Regions from separate parts of the Allokutzneria multivorans genome, predicted to be linked through region 2. Evidence: riboswitches for the same ligand, from Rfam matches in the RefSeq annotation. Region 2 holds a riboswitch; the other holds the start of a gene.
What was found. A riboswitch is a leader RNA that binds a small molecule or an ion and turns the genes downstream of it on or off. The one in region 2 is predicted to bind cyclic di-AMP.
Positions count from the first base shown of each region.

Region 1: linked by a shared signal. The riboswitch ahead of ABD798_RS05590 (transglycosylase family protein) and the one ahead of ABD798_RS15240 (NlpC/P60 family protein) in region 2 are both predicted to bind cyclic di-AMP.

Region 1 is NZ_BAABAL010000005.1:340,301-346,857, reverse strand. It holds gene ABD798_RS05605 (NAD-dependent malic enzyme) at 1-1,198, shown strand, start outside; gene moaC (cyclic pyranopterin monophosphate synthase MoaC) at 1,204-1,686, shown strand; gene ABD798_RS05595 (molybdenum cofactor biosynthesis protein MoaE) at 1,683-2,600, shown strand; gene ABD798_RS05590 (transglycosylase family protein) at 2,809-3,450, opposite strand; cyclic di-AMP (ydaO/yuaA leader) riboswitch at 3,452-3,600, opposite strand; gene ABD798_RS05585 (phosphatidylinositol-specific phospholipase C/glycerophosphodiester phosphodiesterase family protein) at 3,896-4,744, opposite strand; gene ABD798_RS05580 (AfsR/SARP family transcriptional regulator) at 5,904-6,557, shown strand, end outside.
Region 2 is NZ_BAABAL010000009.1:66,097-72,653, forward strand. It holds gene ABD798_RS15230 (NYN domain-containing protein) at 1-843, shown strand, start outside; gene ABD798_RS15235 (hypothetical protein) at 923-1,156, shown strand; cyclic di-AMP (ydaO/yuaA leader) riboswitch at 1,315-1,455, shown strand; gene ABD798_RS15240 (NlpC/P60 family protein) at 1,469-2,518, shown strand; gene ABD798_RS15245 (basic secretory protein-like protein) at 2,603-3,970, shown strand; gene ABD798_RS15250 (AfsR/SARP family transcriptional regulator) at 3,988-4,581, opposite strand; gene ABD798_RS15255 (AfsR/SARP family transcriptional regulator) at 4,578-6,242, opposite strand; gene ABD798_RS15260 (AfsR/SARP family transcriptional regulator) at 6,239-6,557, opposite strand, start outside.

The DNA.
Region 1 (6,557 bases), on a different contig from region 2:
GATCACCGACGCGCTGTCGGTGCTGCCGGGCGTGAAGGTCCGCAAGATCTCCGACCGCACGTTCCTGATGCACCTCGGCGGCAAGCTGGAGATCTCCTCCAAGGTCGCGCTGCGCAACCGTGACGACCTGTCCCGCGCCTACACGCCCGGTGTCGCCAGGGTCTGCCAGGCCATCGCGGCCAACCCGGAGGACGCGCGCAGGCTGACCATCAAGCGCAACACCGTCGCCGTGGTCACCGACGGCTCCGCCGTGCTCGGTCTCGGCAACCTCGGCCCGGCCGCCGCCCTCCCGGTGATGGAGGGCAAGGCGGTGCTGTTCAAGAAGTTCGCAGGCGTCGACGCCTGGCCGATCTGCCTGGACACCCAGGACACCGAGGAGATCATCCGCACCGTCGAGCTGATCGCCCCGGTCTACGGCGGCATCAACCTCGAGGACATCGCCGCCCCGCGCTGCTTCGAGATCGAGGCCAGGCTGCGCGAGAAGCTGGACATCCCGGTCTTCCACGACGACCAGCACGGCACTGCCATCGTGGTGCTCGCCGCGCTGCGCAACGCCCTGCGCGTGGTCGGCAAGGACATCGAGGACTGCCGCATCGCCGTCTGCGGCGTCGGTGCGGCGGGCTCGGCGATCATCCGCCTGCTGCTCAAGCAGAAGCCGGGCGACATCGTCGCGGTGGACATCGACGGCATCGTGCACACCGAGCGCGAGGGCCTGGTCGACGAGAACCTGCGTTGGATCGCGGAGAACACCAACTCGCAGAAGATGAGCGGCACCCTGCACGAGGCGCTGGTGGGCGCGGACGTCTTCATCGGCGTCTCCGCCCCCAACCTCTTCGGTGAGGAGCAGGTCGCCACCATGGCGGAGAACGCCATCGTCTTCGCGCTGGCCAACCCGGACCCGGAGATCGACCCGCTGGAGGCGCAGAAGCACGCGGCCGTCGTGGCAACGGGCCGCAGCGACTACCCGAACCAGATCAACAACGTGCTGGCCTTCCCCGGTGTCTTCCGGGGCCTGCTCGACGCCCACGCGCGCACGATCACCGATGACATGCTCGTCGCCGCCGCGAACGCCATCGCCGACGTAGTCGAACCGAGCCAGATCAACGCCTCGTTCATCGTGCCGAGCGTGTTCGACAACGCCGTCGCTCCCGCGGTCGCCGAGGCCGTTCGCGCCGCGGCGGTGCGGGCGAAGGGCTAGAGCGCGTGGCGGAGGAGCTGACCCACGTCGACTCGGCCGGGGCGGCGCGGATGGTCGACGTGTCCGGCAAGCAGGCGGTCGCGCGGCTCGCGGTCGCCTCGGGCGTGCTGCGCACCACCGAGGAGGTCGTCTCGCTGCTGCGCCGCGACGGCCTGCCCAAGGGCGACGCGCTGGCCACCGCCAGGATCGCCGGGATCATGGGCGCCAAGCGCACCCCCGACCTCGTGCCGCTGTGCCATCCGATCGCGTTGTCCGGCGTGGTGCTCGACCTGCACGCGGAGGGCTCTTCGGTTCGGATCACCGCGACCGTGCGCACCACCGACCGCACCGGCGTGGAGATGGAGGCGTTGACCGCTGTCACCGTCGCCGGTCTCACGCTGCACGACATGGTGAAGGCCGTCGATCCCGCCGCGACCCTCGACGGCGTGCGCGTCGAGCGCAAGGAAGGCGGCAAGACCGGCCTGTGGACGCGTCCGGAGGACCGATGAGCACGCGGACGGCTCGGGTGGTCGTGGCGTCGAACCGCGCCTCGGCCGGTGTCTACGCCGACAAGACCGGGCCGGTCATCGAATCCTGGCTGAGCGCGAAGGGCTACGAGGTACCTGCACCCGTCGTCGTGCCCGACGGCGATCCGGTCGCCACCGCACTCCGCGCGGCCGTGGCTGACGGGGTGGACGTCGTGATCACCACGGGCGGCACCGGCATTTCGCCGACCGACGGCACGCCCGAGGCGACGCGCTCAGTGCTGGACTACGAGATCCCCGGCCTCGCGGACGCGATCCGCGCGCAAGGTCTGCCGAAGGTGCCGACCGCCGTGCTGTCCCGTGGCATCGCCGGAGTCGCTGGCCGGACCCTCGTGGTCAACCTGCCCGGCTCGACCGGTGGTGTCCGCGACGGTCTCGCGGTGCTCGATGGCGTTCTCGACCACGCCGTCGACCAGATTCGCGGCGGCGATCACGCGCCCGCGTCCGGCTCCACGGCTCAGGTGCTGCGTGCGGTGGTGACGGAGACGCCGTTGGACGTCGCCGAACACGCCGCTTTGGTGGAGAGCCGTGTGGCGGGCGCCGTTGTCACGTTCTCCGGCGTTGTCCGCGACCACGATGGCGGTCGCGGAGTGCGCGAGCTGGAGTACTCCGGTCACCCGAGCGCTTCGTCGGTGATCGCTGAGGTCGCCGCCGACGTGGCCGCGCGGCACCCGAAGGTCCACGCGCTCGCGGTCAGCCACCGCATCGGCGATCTCGGGATCGGTGACTCCGCCCTGGCGTGCGCGGTTTCGGCCGCCCACCGCCGTGAGGCGTTCGTCGCGTGCGCTGATCTCGTCGATGAGGTCAAGCTACGGCTGCCCATCTGGAAGCGCCAGCTCTTCGACGACGGCACCGAAGAATGGGTCAACTGCCCCTAGCGGGCTTTGACGCATCGTTCGGTTTGCCAGGACACCGGGTTTGCGGTGGTTAAGGATGATCAACAGAGGGGTTCGGTGGTCTTGAAGACACCCCGACCCTCGGCGGCGCCGTGACCGGAGTCTTCAGCTCAACCACGTGCGGGACGGGCTCCTGGACACGCGAAAGGCCCCGACCATTGCTGGTCAGGGCCTTTCACCAGGACAAACGTCACTTCAGGTCGAGCTGCTGCCCGACGAAGATGAGGTTCGCGTCCTTGATGACGTCCTTGTTGCGCTCGAACACGGCCTGCCAGCCGCCTTCGACGTTCTGCGCCGAGGCGATCTTGGACAGCGTGTCGCCAGCGGCAACGGTGTAGTCGGCACCGTTCTTGGTCTGCACCGGAGCAGCGGCGGGCGCGGGGGTCGCGGCCGGCTTCGGAGCAGCCTTCTTGGTCACCTTGGAGACGGGCTTCGACTTGACGGCACCGCCGCCACCGCCGCCGTTCGCCCAGCCGGTCTTCTTGGAGCAACCCGGCCACGGCGTGGCGCCGCGCTTGTCGTAGAGCCGCTGGGCGATCTCGGTCTGCTGGGCCAGGGTGGCCTGGTGGGCGTTGGGCGCGTACTGTCCGCCGCCGTTCGCGCGCCAGGTGCCGCTGTCGAACTGGTAGGCACCGTAGTAGCCGTTGCCGGAGTTGATGCTTGCGTTGCCGCCGCTCTCGCACTTGGCGAGGGCTTCCCAGTTGGGAGCGGCCGAGGCGGTGCCTGCGGTCACGACGAATGGCGCTGCGGCCACGGCGCCGGCGACAGCCAGGCGAGCCACGTTGCGACCGGTGGTGGACTGCTTGCGGTGCTTGCCTCGGTAAGAAGTCATTTCTCTCTCTCCTACCGCACCTGCGAGTGAGCTGTCGGGTTCGGGCCCTGTCGGGGAGTGCCCGGCCGGTCGGGGGACCGGCTTCACCCCTAGGGCGCTCGGGACGCCCGGGAGTGCTCTCACGCTCCTGTCCAGAAGTGCTTTCCGCTCGGGGTCGTTGACCGGGGACCTGTTGGACAGGATTTGGCGCGTCAGGTCTCCGGCACTGCGTCGGTTGGGTTTCGGGGCCAACCGAGAAGCGACCGTACGTAACCGCTGGGGCCAACCCAAACGTCTCGGGGTGTGACCGTCATCACGGTAACGCCGAGGGGGGATTCAGCGATGCGGAGGGTTTAACCAGCTTGGGGCACCGTTACCGGGGCGTTTCCCGCCCGGGATCAATTACCGACGGTGAGTTCTGGGTCACGTGGGTGAAGCCCTGCGAGAGGGTGGGAGTACATCCCCGTCAGCCCCTGGTGAGGAACGCTCGCAGTCCGCTCAGGTCGTCGGTGTTGAGGTGATCCACTCCAAAGGTGACGAGTTCTCGCCAAACGGCCTCGCGTTGCGGGCCGGGCGCGTCCGGCGTCGCCCAGAACCGCACTCGCTGTCCGGCCTCGTGCGCCTTGGCCACGATGTTCCGAAGCTTCGCCTTCTCCGCCGTGGGCATCTGCCCGGCGCCGTTCCAGGTGAACAGCTTCGTCCAGTTGTCGGAAACGAGAGCCGCGAGCTTGGCGTCCGAGCCGGGACCGAGGTCCGCCGGGTCGGTCATCCGACCGTCGTAGAAGGCGAAACGGTGGCGCTGGCCGCTCATCAGCTCTCGCGGCCGATCTCCGGAAACCACCACGTCAACGGCACTGTGAACGACCTTGCCCGCGATGTACTGGCTGAACATGAAGGCGTAGCGCGGCGAACGCAGCACCTTGTCCAACTCTGCGTAGGTGGCCGCGCCGGTGTTCTTGAGGTCGATGAGCAGCTGGAAGAGACCGGGACGACCGGGATGGACCTTGCCGCCGTTGTCGAGGACGCGCTTGCGCAGCGGCTCCAGGTACAGCGACTGAAGAGTGCGGTCCGGCCGTAGATCGCCGACGTCGTGCCCGACGAGCAGAGCGCCCTTCACCAGGTAGATGTCGGCCTCAACGCTGGTGAAGCCGTTGTCCAGCGCGTCGAACAGCGGGCGCTTGTGCTCGTAGTCGTTGTGCGCGTGCGCTTGGGGAAGCGGCTTGACGCGCGGTGCGGCGATGCTTGGCGCGGTGGCACTCGCGAGCACTCCGGCGATCGTCAGCACAAGAACCGCGATGCGACGGAATGCCTGCACAGCCACCTCCTGGAACGGCGTCGACAGCTCGGACGCTAGGCGCTCGGGATGGACCGGTGATGAACGCCGGGAGTCCGGCCGCCGAGCGCGGGACGGCCGGTAGGGGGACGTTCGTCACTATGGGCAGGTTGCCCCTGTGGTGCGGAACACGTTAGTGGCACATGGTGACAGGGCGATAACGCGGGGTCGCTTTGAGTGCCCCGAGCAGGCTGACTCGACGGTCCCGTTCTGGTCAATGCCCCAAAGAACGCCTACTCCACGTCGCAGCGCCTCACCAGGCGCGATGCTCAGGACGCCGCCATGTAATAGAGGTGTGTGTGGAGAGGCCGCCGCGACTCTGGGGAGAGATCTCGCGGTCGGCGTGTCGTGAACGACGAGGGGGACAGTCATGAGGACAGCCGTGCACCGCGCGCGACGAGGTGTTGCGCGATGACCGTCGAGTTCAAGGTGCTCGGCTCGCTTGAGGTCATCGTTGACGGCGTGGTCGTGGCGGACGAGCCGGTAAGGGAAGCGAGTGCCCGGCGACGCTGCGCGTGATGCTTCCGCTCAGCAGCGTGCGGGACCTCAGCATGGCTCGCCCGAGATGCGCGCCAGCTACGTCCAGTGGCACGTCGTTTGCCTCGCCCGTGCCTGAGAATGGCAACTGGAAGATCAATGGCCTCGACAGCACCGTCCGCTGCTGACCACCGCTCTCAAGGCCACGCTCGCTAGCCCCCGACACGACCGCACTCCGCCAGCTAGGCCGAGTTCCCCCGTCTTCAAGACCCCCAAACCCCCGCACAGCCCGTGGCGGAGGCGTACCCAATGCGGCATTGGTTACGTCTGGCGAAACAAATGCCACATTGGGTACGTCGCGGTGGCGGATGAGTGGGCCGCAGGCGATCTGCCTCAACGGCTCATTTGGTGCGTTGAACGCACTGAACGGGTCGTTCAGGGCTGAAGTGACGGCGAACGGGCAGTTGCGCGGCACCGAGTGCTCCGGCACAGGGTGTGGGAGGCGCGGACGCTTCGGGTTATCGGGCAAGCTTTGTGGGTGTCGGGCGAGCGGGACGGGGCGCGGGTGCACTGGGAGCGGGCGCATGCGATGTTCGCGGAGATGGGCATGCCGGAGGGCGACGAGGTGCGGGAGCTGCTGGGCCAAGTGCGATGAGCGGGCGCGATGACGGTTGAGTTCAGGGTGCTCGGCTCGCTGGAGGTGCTGGTCGACGGGCGAGCGGTGCCGGTGCGGGCGGGCAAGCAGCGGGTGGTGCTGGCGGCGCTGCTGCTGCACGCGGGGCGCGCGGTGAGCGTGGGGGAACTCCTGGACGTGCTGTGGGGGGACGAGCCGCCGACGACGGCGCGAAACGCCCTGCAGACGCACATCGCGAGGCTGCGGAAGCTGCTGGGCGAGGACGTGATCGCGACGGTGGGCGGGGGCTACGTGCTCGCGACGGAGCGGATCGACCTGGTGCGCTTCCACGAACTGGTGCGCAGGGCGAAGTCGACGTCGAAGAGCACGAGGGCGAGGCTGCTGGGCGAGGCCTTGTCGTTGTGGCGGGGGGCGGTTCTGGCGGACGTTCCCTCGGTTTCCTTGCACGCCAACGAGATCGACCAGCTCAAGGACGAGCTGCTTGACGTGGTGGAGCAGCGGGTCGACGCGGACCTGGAGCTGGGCAAGCACCGCGAGCTGGTGGGCGAACTGCGCGCGCTGGTGGCGGACCACCCGGTCAGGGAACGCTTCTGGGGGCAGTACATGCTGGCGCTCTACCGCTCGGAACGGCAGGCGGAAGCGCTGATGGCGTTCAGGGACCTCGCGAGCGCGCTGAAGGAGCGG
Region 2 (6,557 bases):
GGCGCGGCGCACCAGGTCAGCACTGATCGCGAGGCGGAGCTGGAGAAGCTCCGCAAGCGACTGCGCGAACAGGGAGTCCGGCTCAAGCAGGCCCGGGACGAAGCAGCGGCAGCGGCGGAGGAACTCCAGCGCAGTCGCGCCGAGTTCGAGGCGGAGACGCAGACGTTGCGCGCCACGCGGGACCGTGAGCGCGAGCGTGCGGAACTGGAGCGCAACCGCGCCGCGCGGGCGAAGGAGGACGCGGAGATCGCGCGTCAGTCCGCGAGGGAAGCCCGCCAGGCCGACGAGGTCCGCCTGGAGCTTCTGGTGGACACGCTCGCCGGAGCGGTGACCGGACTGCGCAGGGAACTCGCGCTCGGTGGCAGTGGACCACGCCCGGCGGACATGGTGCGCGGCGCGACGACCGCGCACGGCACCGTGGGCCGCGTCGAGGACCCCGCCGCGCTGGACCGCCTGCTCGCGCTGCCGAGCGTCCACATGGTCGTGGACGGCTACAACGTCACCAAGACCGGCTACCCGGACCTCACGCTCTCCGGGCAGCGTGACCGGCTCAACCAGCAGCTCGCCGCGCTCGCCGCGCGCACCGGCGCTGAGGTCACCGTCGTGTTCGACGGAGCTGGAGTCGTTGCCGTGCCTCAAGCTCCGCCGCGCGGAGTGCGAGTCCTGTTCAGTGACCCCGGTGTGCTCGCCGACGACGTGATTCGCGCTCTGGTTACGGCTGAACCCGAAGGTAGACCGGTCGTGGTCGCCACGTCCGACCGTGCCGTGGCCGACTCCGTGCGGCGGCGCGGGGCGCATCCCGTTCCTTCTGCCGTGTTGATCGCGCGCCTCGGACGGGTGTGAGACGCAGCTCTCTTTAGACAAGTTCGCCGCGGAACCCTAAGCTTCCGTTCGAACATATGATCGAACGGAGGTCGACGGCGTGATCATCGATTGCGACGGGTGCCCACGGCGCGGCCCCGGCTGTCACGACTGCGTCCTCGCGGTCCTGATCGGCGTGCCGCCGGAGCTCGTCGAGGGGCCTGAACCGCAGGTGATGGCGCCGTCCGCGGTCGAGCTGCCGGTACTGCGGCTGATCCCGCTCGAACCCCTGCGGACCCGCGCGGCCGAGCGGTCGGCCGATGACGCCGAACGGGCAAGGCGTCAGGTGGGCTGATCAGCGCAACCGGTCACCAGGCGCAGCCGTCGCTACGCCGAACGATGCCTTGTGCGCGTTTTCACGACTTTCTCGTTGACGCCGGTGGACGCGAGGTCTCACGTTTCGTAACCTAGCCGAGATTTCGCGGCGGGCAGTCGTCCACACCGGGCGACTCCGCGTGATCACCGCCGAATCGGCCTGTCGGGGAGCCGAACCGGGGACCCAGTGAGTTGGGGTGAATCCGGCCTGCGGGCCGGTAGGGCAGCTTCCGGCCCGAACCCGTCAGCTAACTCGGTAGGCGGTCGGAGCACGAAGGAGCAATGCGTCGACGTGGCGTCGAACCGACTGAAGCGCACCATGCGCGGAGCACTAGCCGCCGGTGCTGTCGCAGTGGCCGTGAGCATGGTCCCGGTGGCCCCGGCTGTCGCCGACCCGGACACTCCGGCGAACGCCTCCGAGGCGCTCAAGCAGCTCAAGGCCCTCAGTGAGGAAGCCGAGAAGCTCACCGAGGAGCTGCACAAGGCCAACGACGACCTCAAGGCCAAGGAAGGCGAGGTCACCAAGGCCAACGAAGAGCTGACCAAGGCCAATGCTGCGGGTGAGCTCGCCAAGAAGCAGGAGGGCGAGCTGCGCGGTCGCGTCGACCAGCTGGCCAGCTCCAACTTCCAGGGCACCCGGGTCAACCACATCAGCGCCCTGCTGCTGAGCCGGTCCCCGAACGAGTTCCTCGACAAGCTCTCGATGGTCGATCTGATCACGAGCGAGAGCAAGGACTCGCTGGACAAGCTCAACGCGACGATCAACCAGGCCAAGACCGCCGCCCGCCTGGCCGACGAGGCCAAGGCGAAGGCCGCGGCCGCCGCCGCCGAGTCCGCCCGGATCAAGGGCGATCTGGAGAACCGCAAGAAGGAAGCGGCCCAGAAGCAGGAGAAGGCCAAGCAGGCGCTGGACCGCCTGAGCTCCGCCGAGAAGAAGAAGCTCCAGGACGCCGGTCTGGACATCGACCTGTCCAACCTGCCGGACGGTGGCATCGGCGCGGCGGCACTGAAGATCGCAGTGACCCAGAAGGGCAAGCCCTACGTGTGGGGTGCCGAGGGGCCGGACTCCTACGACTGCTCCGGCCTGACGTCTTGGGCGTTCGCGAAGGTCGGCGTCAAGTTGCCCCGTTCCAGCGCCGCGCAGGCCAGGGTCGGCGCGGCCGTCCCGATGAACAACCGGGACGCTTGGCGGCCGGGCGACCTGCTCTTCTTCGGCAACAGGGTCCACCACGTGGCCATCTACGCTGGCAACGGCATGCAGTTTCACGCGTCGACGACCGGTCAGCCGTTGAAGTTCGACAAGGTGCAGAGCGGGCTCTCCGGCGTTCGCCGGATGGGCTGATCCACAGCTTGTGAGCAACACCTCGAGGCCGGTCCCCCTAGTGGGCTACCGGCCTCGACGTGTGTGTGGCCCTACGATTCGAGGGTGAGCTGGCAGGGCCGCTATCGGAACTGGTTGGCCGCGGCGGTCGCCGCCGTCCTCCTCGCAGGGCTGGCGGTGGTGTCCCTGCCCGCGGCCGATCCCGTCGTGCCCGCCGAGCAGGCCGCGCCCTCGCTGGACCCCAACGCCCGCCCAGCCCCGCCGGAGCCCGCAGTCGAGCCCTCGGTGGAACTGGGGCGCAGCCGGATCTCCTCGGTCACCGACCTGCTCCGGCGGCGGGCCGACGCGGTGCAGAGCCGCGACCTCGCCGCGTTCATGGGCACCCTGGACCCGCTCGCCGACCCGAAGTTCCTCGCGACGCAGCAGGCGGTCTTCGCCAATCTGCGCGGAGTCCCGCTGCGCGAGTGGCGCTACCGGATCGACTCCACCGACTCGCTCACCGAGCTGGACTCCCTCTTCGGTGAGCGCCCGCCCGATGAGCTGTGGGCGCCGCGCGTCGAGCTGAGCTACGCCTTCGACGGCGTCGACCGCGCCGCGACCAGCCGCCCCATGGGTTACCTCTTCGCCAGGCGCGGCAACGACTGGTACCTCACTTCCGACACCGCGCTGGCCGATCGCGGGCGCAAGACGTGGCGCGGCCCGTGGGACTTCGGGAACTGCCGGGTCGACAAGACCGAGTTCGGGATCGTCCTCAGCCACGGCGGCAACCAGGCGCTCGCCAACCGCGTCGCTGGTGAACTCGACGCGGCGATCCGCGCGGTTTCCGAGGTGTGGGGCCAGCAGTGGACCCAACGCGTCGCGGTGATGCTGCCCGAGACCACCGCCGAGCTCCAGGCCATGGTCGGCACCGAGTTCGCCGTTGACGCCATCGCCGCCGTCGCCGTCGCCGATCGTGTCGACCACGACAGCGACATCGTCGAAGGCGCTCGCGTGGTCTTCAATCCGCGAACCGCATCCCGCCTGTCCGCCAGTTCGCTGCGCGTGGTCCTGCGTCACGAGATCACCCACATCGCCGCCCGCTCCGACACCGTCGACGGCGCTCCCATGTGGCTTTTGGAAGGCTTCGCTGACTACGTCGGGTATCGCGACAGCGGCATCTCCCCGCGCGAGGCCGCTCCCGACCTCGCCAAGCAGCTGCGCATCTCCGGCCCGCCGCTCGCCCTGCCCTCCGACGCTGACTTCCGCGCGGGCGGCAGCCGCCTCGACCTCGCCTACCAGACGGCGTGGACCACGATGCTCTTCCTGTCGCAGCAGTACGGCGAAGCCAAGGTCGTCGAGCTCTACCGCCGCCTCGCCGGGGTCGGCCGCGTCCCCGACGGCGTGGTCGACGGCGTCCTGCGCGACGTCCTCGACACCGACCGCGCCGAGATCATCCGAGGCTGGGGCCAGTTCCTCCGCAAGACCTTCGGCTGATCACCGGTTCTCCTCGATCAGCCGCGCCATGTCCTCGGCGTCCGGGATGCCGAGCTCCTCGAAGATCGCCCGAGCGGGCGCTCACTGAATGGCCGACGCGCCACCATCGCGCGCAGCTGCGGCACGAGGCGGTCGGCGGCGGCCACCTCCTCGGTGTCGAGCCGGGCGGCTTCCGTGAGCAGCGCGTCGGACGGCACGGTCGCGAGCGCCGGACCTCGCCACAGGTCTGAGGCCTCGCGCAGCAGCGCGGACTCGGCGACGGGATCGCCCGCCTGGCGGCTGAGCCGGACCAGCGAGCGGAACCGGAGCAGGTCGAGCTGGTCCTCCCGGACGACGGCGCGGTAGCCGTTGGGCAGCGTCTCGATCAGCTCGGCCGAGCCGAGGGCGTGCCGCAACCTGCTGACGTAGGTGTGCACGACGGCGCGCGCGGTCGCGGGCGGGTCGTTGTCCCACAAGCACTCGACGAGCCTGGCGACCGGAACGACCTGGTTCGCGTCGGCGAGCAAGCGCGCCAGCAGCACCCGGTGTTTCGTGGCAGCCACCCGCACGGGCTCACCTCCGCGGGTGATGTCGAACGGGCCCAGGATGCGGAACTCGATTCCCCCACTCACCTACCGAACGCTAGCGCGTACCGGCGCACCAGGGAGGTCAGTCGGAAGCGATCGGCGGCGGTGCGCTGGAGCAGGTTCGCGTCACAGAGCTGGTCCAGTGCGGGGGCAACCGGGGTTCGGACGAGGGCGGCGACCTGCTCAGCGCGGAAGTCGCTGAAGTGGGCATTTGCCAAGGTGTTCAGCACGTGGCGCGCATCAGGGGACAGTGCTTCATAAGACGGGGAGAACACTGCGGGCAGGTCGGCCGCCTCATCGCCGGGGACGCTCAGCGCGGACAGGTCGGCGCGAAGTCTGTCCACATAGGACTCATCGTCCGCGTTCGAGGCGGCGATGCGCAGCGCCAAGGGGAAACCGTCGCACAGCTCGATCAGCTCGCTCATCGCGGTGGAGCGCTCGCGGCGGCGCAGCACCGAATCCACCAACTCCTGGGAGGAGGCGGTGGAGAGCTGACCGAGCCGGACGCGGCACGCGGTCAGCCCGCGAAGCTCGTAGCGGCTCGTCACGATGACGGCGCAGCCGGGCGACATCGGCAGCACCGGCAGGACCTGGTCGATGCTGGTCGCGTTGTCCAGCACGATCAGCACGCGTCGTCCGGCGAGCAGACCGCGATACCTCGCCGAGTGCCACGCCTTCTCAGCGGGCATCTCCCCGGGCAGCATGCCGAGCGCGCGCAGGAACCGGGGGAGTGCGCGTTCTCGCGTGAGGTCGGCGTACAGCTGGCCATCGGGGAAAGCGGCCTTGACGCCGTGCGCGGCGTGGATCGCGAGCGCGGTCTTTCCGATGCCGGGCGGGCCGGTGACCAGCGCTGTCGAGCCAGCCAAGTCCGTGGTGAGCGTGGCCAGCTCCGACGCGCGCCCGACGAGATCACCGGAGGCCGAGGGGAGCTGGCACGCGGGCCACCAGGTCTCCGGGTCGGGAGCGGCCGGGGCGAGCAGCGAGGGCTCGGCGCGCAGAATCCCCCGGTACAGTCCGCGCAGTGCCGGGCCTGGTTCTCCGCCGAGCCGTTCGCGCAGGTCGTGGTAGGACGACACCGCTTCGGCCTGGTTGCTGTCGCGGTACAAGGAAATCATCAGCTGGCCGCGCAGCCGTTCGTCCAGAGGGCTCTCGTCGACCAGGTAGCGCAGCAGGGGCAGCACCTCGCCGTGCCGCCCGGACCTGATCATGAAGTCGACGACCTTCTCGTTGGCGGCGCTCCACTCGGCGTCGAGCCGCGCGACCTCGACGCGGTGCAGCTCCTCGGACTCCACATCGGACAGCGGGAGGCCGGTCCACTCGCCAAGAGCTTTGCGCAGCAAGGAGATCGAGGTCGCAAGATCGTTCTCCGCGGCGCTGTCGCGCACCAGCGCGCGGAACCGCGTCAGGTCGAGCCGCTGTGCCTCGACGTGGATGCGGTAGCCCTCGGGAACGGTCTCGATCAGCCCGGTGCGGCCGAGAGTGGCGCGCAGCCTGCTGACGTAGGTGTGCACCACCGCCCGCGCGTCCTCCGGCGGCGCGCCGTCCCAGATCCGGTCGATCAGCCGCCGCACCGGGACCACCGTGTTCGGCGAGACGAGCAGGCAGGCCAGCAGCACCCGGTGCTTGGTCGCGCGGATGGCCACCTCCTCGCCGCCACGCGTGACCGTGAGGCGTCCGAGGACGCGGAACTCCAGCTCCTCGATCATCGCGGCGGGGCCACGCGGAACTGACGCGCGCTGTGCAGAGCGGTCAGTCCTCGGAGGTCGTTCTCGCTGGTCACGAGCATCGCGCAGCCGGAGTCGCCCGGCAGAAGGGGCCGGACCTGGTCGGGGTCGGCCACGGAGTCCAGCATCACCAGAACGCGGCGCGTGGCGAGCAGGGAGCGGTAGAGCGCGGTGCGCTCCTCGGGCTCGGGCGGCACCTGCTCCTCGCGGACGCCGAGCGCGTGCAGGAAACCCACCAGGACGCTCGCGGTGTCGATGCCCTGGCGAAGCGTGGCGTGCAGCTGGCCGCCGGGGAAG